Regions from separate parts of the Streptomyces sp. CRCS-T-1 genome, predicted to be linked through region 1. Evidence: riboswitches for the same ligand, from Rfam matches in the RefSeq annotation. Region 1 holds a riboswitch; each other region holds the start of a gene.
The links. A riboswitch is a leader RNA that binds a small molecule or an ion and turns the genes downstream of it on or off. The one in region 1 is predicted to bind thiamine pyrophosphate.
Positions count from the first base shown of each region.

Region 1 (3,947 bases):
CCTTCGACTTCTGGAGCATCCCCTCAGCGATCTCCTCGGACGAGGCTCCCTCAGCCGCCGCGCCACCGAACCGCTCTGTGATGCTTTGGCTAATCTTCATGCTGCAGAACTTGGGACCGCACATCGAGCAGAAGTGAGCCGTCTTGGCGGGCTCGGCCGGCAGGGTCTCGTCGTGGAACTCCCGTGCCGTGTCCGGGTCGAGGGCCAGGTTGAACTGGTCCTCCCAGCGGAACTCGAAGCGGGCGTCGGACAGCGCGTCGTCCCACTCCTGGGCGCCCGGGTGCCCCTTGGCGACATCGGCCGCGTGGGCGGCGATCTTGTAGGTGATGACACCGGTCTTGACGTCGTCACGGTTCGGCAGGCCCAAGTGCTCCTTGGGGGTGACGTAGCACAGCATGGCCGTGCCCCACCAGGCGATCATCGCAGCACCGATGCCGGAGGTGATGTGGTCGTACGCCGGCGCGACGTCCGTGGTCAGCGGGCCGAGCGTATAGAACGGAGCTTCATCGCAGATCTCCTGCTGAAGGTCGATGTTCTCCTTGATCTTGTGCATCGGGACATGGCCCGGGCCTTCGATCATGGTCTGTACGTTGAAACGCTTGGCGATCCGGTTGAGTTCCCCGAGAGTGCGCAACTCCGCGAACTGCGCCTCGTCGTTGGCGTCCGCGATCGAGCCGGGCCGCAGGCCGTCGCCGAGCGAGTACGTGACGTCGTAGGCGGCGAGGATCTCGCAGAGCTCCTCGAAGTGCTCGTACAGGAACGACTCCCGGTGGTGCGCGAGGCACCAGGCGGCCATGATCGAGCCGCCGCGGGAGACGATGCCCGTCTTGCGGTTGGCCGTCAGCGGCACATAGGCCAGGCGCACGCCCGCGTGGACCGTCATGTAGTCCACGCCCTGCTCGGCCTGTTCGATGACCGTGTCCTTGTAGACCTCCCAGGTCAGGTCCTCGGCGCGGCCGTCGACCTTCTCCAGGGCCTGGTAGAGCGGCACGGTGCCGATGGGGACGGGGGAGTTGCGCAGCACCCACTCACGCGTGGTGTGGATGTTGCGGCCGGTGGAGAGGTCCATGACCGTGTCGGCGCCCCAGCGGGTCGCCCAGGTCATCTTCTCGACCTCCTCCTCGATGGAGGAGGTCACCGCGGAGTTGCCGATGTTGGCGTTGACCTTCACCAGGAACCTCTTGCCGATGATCATCGGCTCGATCTCCGGGTGGTTGACGTTGGCCGGCAACACGGCCCGGCCCGCGGCGATCTCGTCGCGGACCACCTCGGGCGAGACGTTCTCCCGGATGGCCACGTACTCCATCTCGGGTGTGATCTCGCCGCGTCGGGCGTACGCGAGCTGCGTGACCGCCTGGCCGTCCCTGCTGCGACGCGGCTGGCGCGGGCGGCCGGGGAAGACGGCGTCGAGGTTGCGGAGGCCGCCGCGGGGCGAGGTGTGCTTGATGCCGTCGTCCTCGGGGCGGACGGGGCGGCCCGCGTACTCCTCGGTGTCGCCGCGGGAGATGATCCAGTTCTCGCGCAGCGGCGGCAGGCCCCTGCGGACGTCGGTGTCGACGAGTGGATCGGTGTACGGGCCGGAGGTGTCGTACAGCGTGACGGCCTGGCCGTTGGTGAGATGCACCTGACGAACCGGCACGCGCAGGTCGGGGCGGGTGCCCTCGACATACGCCTTGTGCCAGCCGATGGACTTCCCGGCCTCCTCGGACTGTGCGTCCTGAACGGAGGCAGGCGTGCGTGCGTCCTTGTCGGTCATGAGACCTACTCCCTACGCCGGCATTACCCGGTAACAGGTTCGGCGGTCGACGCAGCGGCTTCCGTCTGCCGACGTTCCGTGTGAAACATCACTCGACTTCGGTGATGTTTCATGTGAAACATCGCTGGGACGGAGGTCAGCGCCCTCTCAGCCCGGTGCTCCGAGCTCCCGCGTGTACAAAAGGTGCCTCCACGCTAGCGGCAATTCTGGCGCGGTGAACAGAGGGCCCCCCTCGTTCTTGCGATGATCGGTCGGTGACCACGACGCAGCGTCCCCCTTACCCACCGCCCGAGCCGCCTCGCGGATCCGGTGCCGGAAGCGGCAACGGCCGGGGAGACGGCCACGATTTCGCCTCCGGGGCCGGGTATGGGCCTGGGACGGGATTCGGGCCCGGTGCTCGTGCAGGTGCCGGTGGTGAGCGTGGTTCCGGCTCGGCCGGGGGATACGGACCCGGCAACGGCCAGGGTGGCGGCTCAGCCGGTGGGCATGGAGTCGGCCCCGGCGACGGGCGGGGCCCGGGCTCCGGAAGCGGGCACGGACACGGTTCCGGAACCGGCGGAGGAGACGGCCACGGACACGGACACGGCTCCGGGACCGGTGGCGGCGGCGATGGTCACGGGCACGGCTCCGGGACCGGCGGTGGCGACGGCCACGGGCACGGCCCCGGTTCCGCGCCAGGGGGCGGGCACGGGCACTCACACAGTCACAGCCACGGTCCGGCCACGCCCGTCTCCATGCATCTGCGCAAGATCATCGCGGCGATCCTGATCCCGTTCGGCGCGGCCGTGCTGGTCGGTCTCGTCGTGCTGTGGCCGGGCGGCGCCCCGGGGCACGAGCGCACCGGCGTCGGCTTCGACCGGCAGACCGAACAAGCCTCGGTCACCAAGGTCGTGGAGATCAGCTGCAAGGAGGCCGGCGCCTCGGGGGTCCCGCCGACCGGCGACACCTCCACCGCCGAGGGCTCCTCCGCCGTGCAGCAGGAGAAGGGCACCTGCAAGCGGGCGACGGTCCGGGTCGACAGCGGCAAGGACAAGGGCCGCACCTTCACCGAGATCATCCAGCCGGACCAGTCCCGCCAGCTGCACGAGGGCCAGAAGGTCGTGGTCGCCTACGAGCCCTCCGCGCCGAAGGATCTGCAGTACTCGGTCACCGACGTCAACCGCCGTCTGCCCCTGGCCCTGCTGGCCGGCATCTTCGCACTCGCCGTCGTGGTCGTCGGGCGGCTGCGCGGGGTCATGGCCCTCGTCGCACTGACCATCAGCTTCCTGGTGCTGACCTTCTTCATCCTGCCCGCGATCCTGCAGGGCTCGAACCCGCTGGTCGTGGCGGTGGTGGGCGCGAGTGCCATCATGCTCATCGCCCTGTACATGTGTCATGGACTGTCCGCACGGACCTCGGTGGCGGTGCTCGGCACCCTCATCTCCCTGCTGCTGATCGGCCTTCTCGGCTCGCTGTTCAACAGCTGGGCCGCGCTCACCGGCAACACCGACGACAACACCGGCCTGATCCACGGTCTCTATCCGACGATCGACATGAGCGGTCTGCTGCTCGCCGGCATCATCATCGGTTCGCTCGGTGTGCTCGACGATGTGACGGTCACGCAGACCTCGGCGGTCTGGGAGCTGCACGAGGCCAATCCGTCGATGGGCTGGCGCGGGCTCTACCGCGCGGGCATCCGGATCGGCCGCGACCACATCGCCTCGGTCGTCAACACGCTCGTCCTCGCCTACGCCGGTGCCGCCCTGCCGTTGCTTCTGTTGTTCTCCATCGCGCAGAGCGGCGTGGGGACGGTCGCCAACAGCGAGCTGGTCGCGGAGGAGATCGTGCGCACGCTGGTCGGTTCGATCGGCCTGGTGGCCTCGGTGCCGGTCACCACCGCTCTGGCCGCGCTCGTGGTCTCGGCCGACCGCCCCGGGGAGGAGCGCGCCGTGGAGACCGCCGCGGTACCGGCACGCGGGGGGCGGGGCCGGCGCCGTAAGCGCTGACGTCTCTGAGCCAGACGTCCCAGCGCCACGACGACGAAGCGTTCCCGCAGGGTCGGCGGCATCCGGTGAAGCGTTACTCCACGACGCCGACCGACGGGTGGCTCACCCGGCGCCCTGTTCCGCCAGGATGCGGTCCAGCGCCTCGTCGAGGTGGGCGTCGAAGTCGGCGAGCGAGCCTTCCTGGCCGAGCGGCACCAGCTTGTCGG
Region 1 covers NZ_CP101651.1:4,220,894-4,224,840, reverse strand. The annotation lists gene thiC (phosphomethylpyrimidine synthase ThiC) at 1-1,756, opposite strand, end outside; TPP riboswitch at 1,749-1,938, opposite strand; gene NNW99_RS19055 (YibE/F family protein) at 2,011-3,741, shown strand; gene NNW99_RS19050 (SsgA family sporulation/cell division regulator) at 3,844-3,947, opposite strand, start outside.

Region 2 (3,947 bases), 2.0 Mb from region 1:
GTCCAGTACGGCCCGCCCGCCGAAACGGACCGTCGCGCCCTCCAGTGCCAGCAGCATCAGAACTCCCCTGTCCGGTCGGCGATCCTGAGCCTCTCCAGCACCAGCAGGGCCACGGCGCACACCACCATCAGAATCGTCGAAAGGGCCATCGCCTGGCCGTAGTTCAGCTCCCCGGGCCGCCCCAGCAGCCGCGCCACGGCCACCGGCAGCGTCGGGTTGTCGGGCCGCGCGATGAACACCGTCGCGCCGAACTCCCCGAGCGACACCGCGAAGGCGAACCCGGCGGCGATCAGCAGCGCCCGCCGCACCATCGGCAGGTCCACCTCCCGCCACACCCGCCAGGGCGAGGCCCCCAGCACCGAGGCCGCCTCCCGCAACCGCACGTCCACCGCCCGCAGCACTGGCAGCATGGTCCGCACGACGAACGGCACCCCGACCAGCGCCTGCGCGAGCGGCACCAGGATCCACGAGGCCCTCAGGTCCAGCGGCGGCTCGTCGAGGGTGATCAGGAACCCGAAGCCGACGGTCACCGCGGACACCCCGAGCGGCAGCATCAGCAGCGCGTCAAACCCGCGCACGAACCGCCCGGCGTCCCGGCGGGTGAGCGCGACGGCGGCGAGGCCGCCGATCACCACCGCGATGACCGTGGCGGCCAGGGCGTACTCCAGCGAGTTGCGGATCGCCTCGATCGGCGCCACCAGGAAGATCCCGCCGTCCTCCCTGGTCAGCGCGCGGTAGTAGCCGAAGCCCGGCGCGTCCAGGGACCGCTGGACCAGTACGGCGAGCGGCAGCAGAAGCAGCACGACGACCGTGAGCAGCACCCCGCCCAGCAGCGCCCACTGCCCGGCGCCGCGTGGCCGGCGCGCGGTCACCGACGCGTCCACCAGCCGCAGCGCCGTCTCCCGCCGCCGTACGGTCCAGGCGTGCAGGACGAGGATCGCGCCCACGGCGACGAACTGGATCAGTGTCAGCACGGCCGCCGTGGACAGGTCGAAGATCTCCGACGTCTGCCGGTAGATCTCCACCTCCAGGGTCGAGAAGGTGGGCCCGCCGAGGATCTGGACGACACCGAAGGAGGTGAAGGTGAACAGGAAGACCATGAGCGCGGCGGCGGCCACGGCCGGGGCGAGGGCCGGGAGGGTCACCTGCCGCCATGCCTTCAGCGGGGACGCCCCGAGCATCCGCGCTGCCTCCTCCTGCCGCGGGTCCAGCTGCGCCCAGAGCCCGCCGACGGTCCGAACGACGACCGCGTAGTTGAAGAAGACGTGCGCAAGCAGGATCGCCCACACGGTGGTGTCCAGGCGTACGCCCCACAGCTCGTCGAGCAGCCCGCCCCGCCCGACCAGCGCCAGGAACGCCGTACCGACGACGACCGTGGGCAGCACGAACGGGACGGTCACGGCCGCCCGCAGCACCTGCTTGCCCCGGAAGTCGAAGCGCGCGAAGACATACGCGCCCGGGAGCGCGATCAGCAGCGTGAGCGCGGTGGAGACGAGCGCCTGCCAGGTGGTGAACCACAGGACGTGCCGGACGTCGGACTGCGCCAGCACCTCCCCGATCCGCCCGAACTGCCAGGCGCCGTCGATCTTCAGCCCGCGCGCGACGATCGCGGCGACGGGGTAGGCGAAGAACGCCGCGAAGAACGCGACGGGCAGGGCGATGAGCCCGAACCGCGCCGCCGCGCCCCTCGTCCGGCCGGTCACTTCAGTACGAGTGAGGTCCACGACTTGACCCACTGGTCACGGTGGTCGGCGATCTTCGCCGGGTCCAGGGTCTCGGGGTCCTTGGCCTGCGGCCCGAACTTCACGAACTCCGGCGGCACCTGGGCGCCCTCGCGCACCGGGTACACGAACATGTTGAGCGGCATGTCCTCCTGGAACTTCTTGCTGAGCAGGAAGTCGAGGAACGCCTTGCCGCCCTTGGTGTTCTTGGCGTTGCTCAGCAGCCCGGCGTACTCGACCTGCCGGAAGCAGGTGCCCTCGGCGACCCCGGTCGGTGCCGCATCCGGCTTGGGGTCGGCGAAGATGACCTCGGCGGGCGGCGAGGAGGCGTACGACACGACGAGCGGCCTCTCGCCCTTGGCCTTCTTGCCGCCGGCCGAGCCGGAGAACTCCTCGTTGTAGGCCTGCTCCCAGCCGTCGACGACCTTCACGCCATTGGCCTTGAGCTTCTTCCAGTAGCTCTCCCACCCGTCGTCGCCGTACTTCGCGGCGGTGCCGAGCAGGAACCCGAGGCCGGGCGAGGAGGCGGAGGCGTTCTCGGTGACGAGCAGGTTCTTGTACTGCGGCTCGACCAGGTCGTCGAAGCTCTTCGGCGGCTCCAGCTTGTGGTCGGCGAAGTACTTCTTGTCGTAGTTGACGCAGATGTCGCCGGTGTCGACGGGCGTGACCCGGTGCTGGTCCCGGTCGGCCCGGTACTCGGCCTTGATCTGCTCGGAGCCCTTCGCCTCGTACGGCTGGAACAGGCCGTTGTCGAGGGCGCGGGACAGCAGGGTGTTGTCGACGCCGAAGAAGACGTCGCCCTGCGGGTTGTCCTTGGTGAGGATCGCCTTGTTCACGGCCTGCCCGGCGTCGCCGTCCTTCAGGACATTCACCTTGTAGCCGGACTGCTTCTCGAAGGCGGCGATGACGCCCTTGGACGCGGCCCACGAGTCATGGCTGACGAGGGTCACGGTCTTGGAGTCGCCGGACCCCTGGCCGCCATCGGACGACCCGCAGGCGGCGAGCGTGCCGACCATGCCGAGCCCGACGACCACAGCCGTCAGCCGCTTGCTCTTGTTGCTCACTGGATTCCTCCTGGATGACCAGGAGAAGACGCGGCCCCGCCCGGGAACTCAGGGGATCCCGGGCAGGGCGCAACAGCTCGAGTGATGACCGATCTCCCTACCCAGAATGACCTGGGCCAGGTTCGGAGGGTCTGCGGCCGTGTGCCGCACTCTCAGCGCTGTGGCGCTCCCCTGTCGGAATATGCAGGTGTCGGATATGCAGATGTTCTTACGCCGGTCAGACTACCGTTCGGTGGCCGCGAGCTGACCACACGCCCCGTCGATCTCCTGTCCACGGGTGTCCCGGATCGTCACCGGCACACCATGGGCGGCGATGGCCTCCACGAACGCCTTCTCGTCCTCGGGCCGCGAGGCCGTCCACTTCGACCCGGGCGTCGGGTTCAGCGGGATGAGATTGACGTGCACGGGCTTGCCCTTGAGCAGCCGCCCGAGCCGGTCACCGCGCCAGGCCTGGTCGTTGATGTCCCGGATCAGCGCGTACTCGATGGACAGCCGCCGCCCGGACTTGGCGCTGTACTCGAATCCGGCGTCCAGCACCTCCCGGACCTTCCACCGCGTGTTCACGGGGACGAGGGTGTCGCGCAGCTCGTCGTCGGGCGCGTGCAGCGAGATGGCCAGCCGGCACTTGAAGCCCTCGTCGGCGAACCGGTGAATCGCCGGGACGAGACCGACCGTCGAGACGGTGATCCCGCGCTGCGAGAGCCCCAGCCCGTCGGGCTCGGGGTCGGTGAGCCGGCGGATGGACCCGATGACCCGGTTGTAGTTGGCGAGCGGCTCGCCCATGCCCATGAACACGATGTTGCTGAGCCGCGCCGGACCGCCGGGGACCTCCCCGTCCCGCAGCGCCCGCATGCCGTCGACGATCTGGTGCACGATCTCGGCGGTGGACAGATTCCGGTCCAGACCCGCCTGCCCGGTCGCACAGAACGGGCAGTTCATCCCGCACCCCGCCTGCGAGCTGATGCACATGGTCACCCGGTCCGGGTACCGCATCAGCACGGACTCGACGAGCGTCCCGTCGAACAGCCGCCACAGCGTCTTGCGCGTGGTGCCCTGGTCGGTCGACAGATGCCGCACGACGCTCATCAGCTCGGGCAGCAGCGCCTCCTGCAGCTTCCCCCGGGCACCGGCCGGAATATCGGTCCACTGCTCCGGATCGTGC
Region 2 covers NZ_CP101651.1:2,185,986-2,189,932, forward strand. The annotation lists gene NNW99_RS09510 (ABC transporter ATP-binding protein) at 1-57, opposite strand, end outside; gene NNW99_RS09515 (iron ABC transporter permease) at 57-1,724, opposite strand; gene NNW99_RS09520 (thiamine ABC transporter substrate binding subunit) at 1,700-2,737, opposite strand; TPP riboswitch at 2,862-2,968, opposite strand; gene rlmN (23S rRNA (adenine(2503)-C(2))-methyltransferase RlmN) at 3,008-3,947, opposite strand, start outside.
Region 2: it holds a riboswitch for thiamine pyrophosphate, as region 1 does, so the genes downstream of both, NNW99_RS09520 (thiamine ABC transporter substrate binding subunit) here and thiC (phosphomethylpyrimidine synthase ThiC) in region 1, are expected to answer to the same signal.

Region 3 (3,947 bases), 2.1 Mb from region 1:
TGGAAGTTGTGCGGGTTGCGGATGCCGAGACCGGAGCCGATCGGCGAGCCGAGCGGCATGATCGCCGCGCAGCCGGCGTCCTCCAGCTTCCGCGCCAGCACGGGGTCGTCATTGGTGTACGGCAGCACCGTGAACCCGTCGTCGACCAGCGTCTCGGCCGCCTCCAGCGTCTCGATCGGGTCCGGCAGCAGCGTCCGCTCGTCGGCGATGACCTCCAGCTTGACCAGGTCGGTGCCGAGGGCCTCGCGCGCGAGACGGGCCGTGAGGACGGCCTCTCCGGCGGTGAAACAGCCCGCCGTGTTGGGCAGCACCCGGATGCCGAGCCGGTCCAGGACGGACAGCACGGAACCGTGCACCGAGGGGTTCACCCGGCGCATCGCGACCGTCGTCAGCTCCGTCCCGGACGCCACCAGCGAACGCTCCAGCACATCGAGGCTGGGCGCCCCGCCCGTACCCATGATCAGGCGGGACGTGAAGGACGTACCACCGAGGACAAACGGATCGTCGGCCATGGTCAGCCTCCTTGGACGGCGGTGAGGACTTCCACGCGGTCACCCTCGGCGAGGGCCGTGGAGGGCCACCGGGTGCGCGGGACGACGGTTTCGTTGAGGGCGGCTGCCACTCCGGAGGGCGAGGTGGTGAGCGACCTCACGACGGTGTCGAGAGCCGTGCCGGGCCGGACGTCCCGGGGCTCCCCGTTGACGGAGATGTTCATACGGGCTGCTCCGTGAGTGCGGTGGCGGTACTGAAGCGCTTCGGGGTGAAGGGGCGTGCTTCTTCGGGCAGTTCGCCCGTCGTCAGGGCGTGCGCCATGGCGTCGCCGGTCACCGGGGTGAGCAGGACACCGTTGCGATAGTGCCCCGTGGCCAGCAGCAGTCCCTCCAGGCCGGTCGGGCCGAGCAGCGGCGCGTTGTCGGGGGAGCCGGGCCGCAGTCCGGCCCGGGTCTCGGTGAACGGCAGCTCGGTGATGCCGGGGACCAGCTCGTGCGCGTCGCGCAGCAGCTCGTACACGCCGCCCGCGGTCACGGTGGTGTCCCAGCCCGTCTCCTCGCTGGTCGCCCCGATGACCAGCTCGCCGCTCTCGCGCGGCACCAGGTAGACATGGCTGCCGCGCACCACCGCGCGCACGGTCCGGCTGAGGAACGGCCCGTGCCGCCCCGGCATGGTCAGCCGTACGACCTGCCCCTTCACCGGCCGCACGGGAGGCAGCACGTCCTCGAGGACGCCCGCGAGCCGTCCGCTGAGGCTGCCCCCGGCCAGCACCACCTGCCCGGCGTCCAGCGCGGTCCCGTCGGCCGTGACGACGCCCGCGGCCCGCTCCCGTACGACGGTGAGCCGCTCCGCCCATGCCCGGTGGAAGACCACACCCGCCCGCTCGCACGCCGTCACCAGCGCCGCGGACAGCCGCCGCGGGTCGATCTGGTGGTCGCCGTCGACCCGCAGCCCGCCGCGCACGCCGGGCGCGAGCATCGGCTCCAGGCGACGGCACTCGCGCCCCGACAGCCACTGCGAGTCCAGGCCGGACTGCTGCTGCAGGGCGTGCAGTTCACGCAGATGGGCCCGGTCGTCGGCGTCCAGGGCCACGGCGAGGGTGCCGCAGCGGCGGTAGCCGAGGTCGTGGCCCGTGAGGTCGGTGAGCTCCGCCGCGAAGTCCGGGTAGCGCCGGGCGGAGGCGAGGTTCAGACCGAGCAGGGTCTGCTCGCCGTAGTGCAGCTCCGTGACGGCGGCCAGCATGCCGGCCGCCACCTGCGCGGCCCCGCCGCCCGGCTCGGGGTCCACCACGGCCGTGGCGAGCCCGCGTTGTGCGGCCCGCCACGCGGTGACCAGGCCGATGATGCCGCCCCCGATGACGAGGACGTCTGAGGTTCGCGTACGCGACATGGGCGTCCAGCCCCTCCCTTCGCCGGCATGACCCGGATCAGGTTCGTACGGTCGGAGGCCGCCAGCCTCCCTCTCAGCCCGGTGCGTCCGGGCTCCCGCGAGTGCTCTACGTTGGCCACCCTAGCCCGATGCCGTATGTCGCAGTAAGGGAGCCTCCGTCCATGGCCCGATCCCTCGACGGTCTTCTCCTCGCCCCGGTCGCCGACCAGGCGCCGGGCCAGGTGGGGACCCGCACCCGGTTCACGTACCACGAGAAGGACGGCGAGATCTGGGCCGAGTACACGGGCGGCGACGTCGTACGCGGCCATCTCGTGGGTACCCGGGAAGATGACCGGCTGGACTTCCGCTACGTACAACTCAAGCAGGACGGAACCACGTCCTCGGGGCACTGTGTGTCGACGGTCGTGGAACTGCCCGACGGGCGGGTGCGGCTGGAGGAGACGTGGGAGTGGGAGTCCCAGCAGGGCAGCGGGACGAGCGTTGTGGAGCAGGTCACTGCGCATGAGCACTGACTGACAAAACGTCAGGTGTCTATGGTGATCAGGTGAGCGAGCAGACGCAGGAACCAGGTCCGTCCGCGCCGCGGCGCGTGGTCGTGGCGGGTGCGGGCATGGCCGGTGTGCAGACCGCGGTCGCCTTGCGGGAGCAGGGCTTCACCGGCACCGTGACCCTCATCGGCGCCGAGCCCCATCAGCCCTACGACCGGCCCCCGTTGTCCAAGGCCGTCCTGCTCGGCAAGGCCGAGGGCTCCGCCTTCGACCTCGACTTCGAGGCCCTCGGCATCGAACTGCGACTCGGCTGCGAGGTGCTGGGCCTGCGCCCCGGCGACCATGAGCTGGACACCGAGGACGGGCCCGTGCCCTACGACGCCCTCGTCGTCGCGACCGGCGCCGAACCGGTCCGGCTGCCCGGCGCGGAGGGCGTGCCGGGCGTGCATCTGCTGCGCACCCTCGACGACGCCGAGCGGCTGCGGCCCGTGCTGGCCCGCAAGCACGACATCGTGGTCGTCGGCGCCGGCTGGATCGGCGCCGAGTTCGCCACGGCCGCGCGCGAGGCCGGTTGCGCGGTGACCGTCGTGGAGGCCGCCGAGCGGCCGCTCGCCGGGGCACTGCCCGCCGAGGTCGCCGCCCCGATGGCCGGCTGGTACGCCGACGCGGGTGCGGTCCTGCGCACCCACGCGCGCGTGGAGCGCGTCGAGCCCGGGACGGTGCTCCTCGACGACGGCACACGGCTGCCCGCGGGCGCGGTCGTGGTCGGCATCGGCGCCCGCCCCGCGACGGCGTGGCTGGCCGGTTCCGGAGTGGAGCTCGGTCCCCAGGGCGAGATCATCTCCGACCAGCACCTGCGGACCTCGGCGCCGGACGTGTACGCCGTCGGCGACTGCGCCTCCTTCCCCTCGGGCCGGTACGGCGAGCGCCTGCTGGTGCACCACTGGGACAACGCCCTCCAGGGGCCGCGCACGGTGGCCCTGAACATCGTCGGCCTGGCCTCGGGGGAGGCACCGGCGGTGTACGACCCGGTGCCGTACTTCTGGTCCGAGCAGTTCGGGCGTTTCGTGCAGTACGCCGGGCATCACGCGGGCGCCGACACGACCCTGTGGCGGGGCGACCCGACCGGGCCGGCCTGGACGGTGTGCTGGCTCCGCGGTGACCGGCTGGTGGCGCTGCTGGCGGTGGGCCGTCCCCGGGACCTGGCGCAGGGGCGGCGCCTGATCGAGTCCGGCGCCGCCATGAATCCGGTGCTGCTGGAGGACCCGGCCAGGCCACTGAAGGCGGCGACGGCGTAGCTTTCGGGGAGCCCGTGGCCGGTCCGGGCGGGCCGGGCTGACTTCCGACTGTCAGTGGGGGATGGCAGGCTGGTTTCCGTGACCGAGATTGACGCAAAGATCGATGCTCTCGTCCCCGCCTGGCTCACCCTCCCCGACATCGCCGAACAGTTCGATGTCGAGGTGACGCGTGTGCGGCAGCTGGTCAAGGACGGCCAGCTCATCGCCGTACGCCGAGGTGAGAACCGCGCGCTGCACGTCCCCGCCGCCTTCATCGACGGGGACAAGGTCGTCAAGGGCC
Region 3 covers NZ_CP101651.1:6,275,774-6,279,720, forward strand. The annotation lists gene NNW99_RS28410 (thiazole synthase) at 1-512, opposite strand, end outside; gene thiS (sulfur carrier protein ThiS) at 515-715, opposite strand; gene thiO (glycine oxidase ThiO) at 712-1,881, opposite strand; TPP riboswitch at 1,879-1,990, opposite strand; gene NNW99_RS28425 (hypothetical protein) at 2,043-2,393, shown strand; gene NNW99_RS28430 (NAD(P)/FAD-dependent oxidoreductase) at 2,426-3,667, shown strand; gene NNW99_RS28435 (Rv2175c family DNA-binding protein) at 3,746-3,947, shown strand, end outside.
Region 3: it holds a riboswitch for thiamine pyrophosphate, as region 1 does, so the genes downstream of both, thiO (glycine oxidase ThiO) here and thiC (phosphomethylpyrimidine synthase ThiC) in region 1, are expected to answer to the same signal.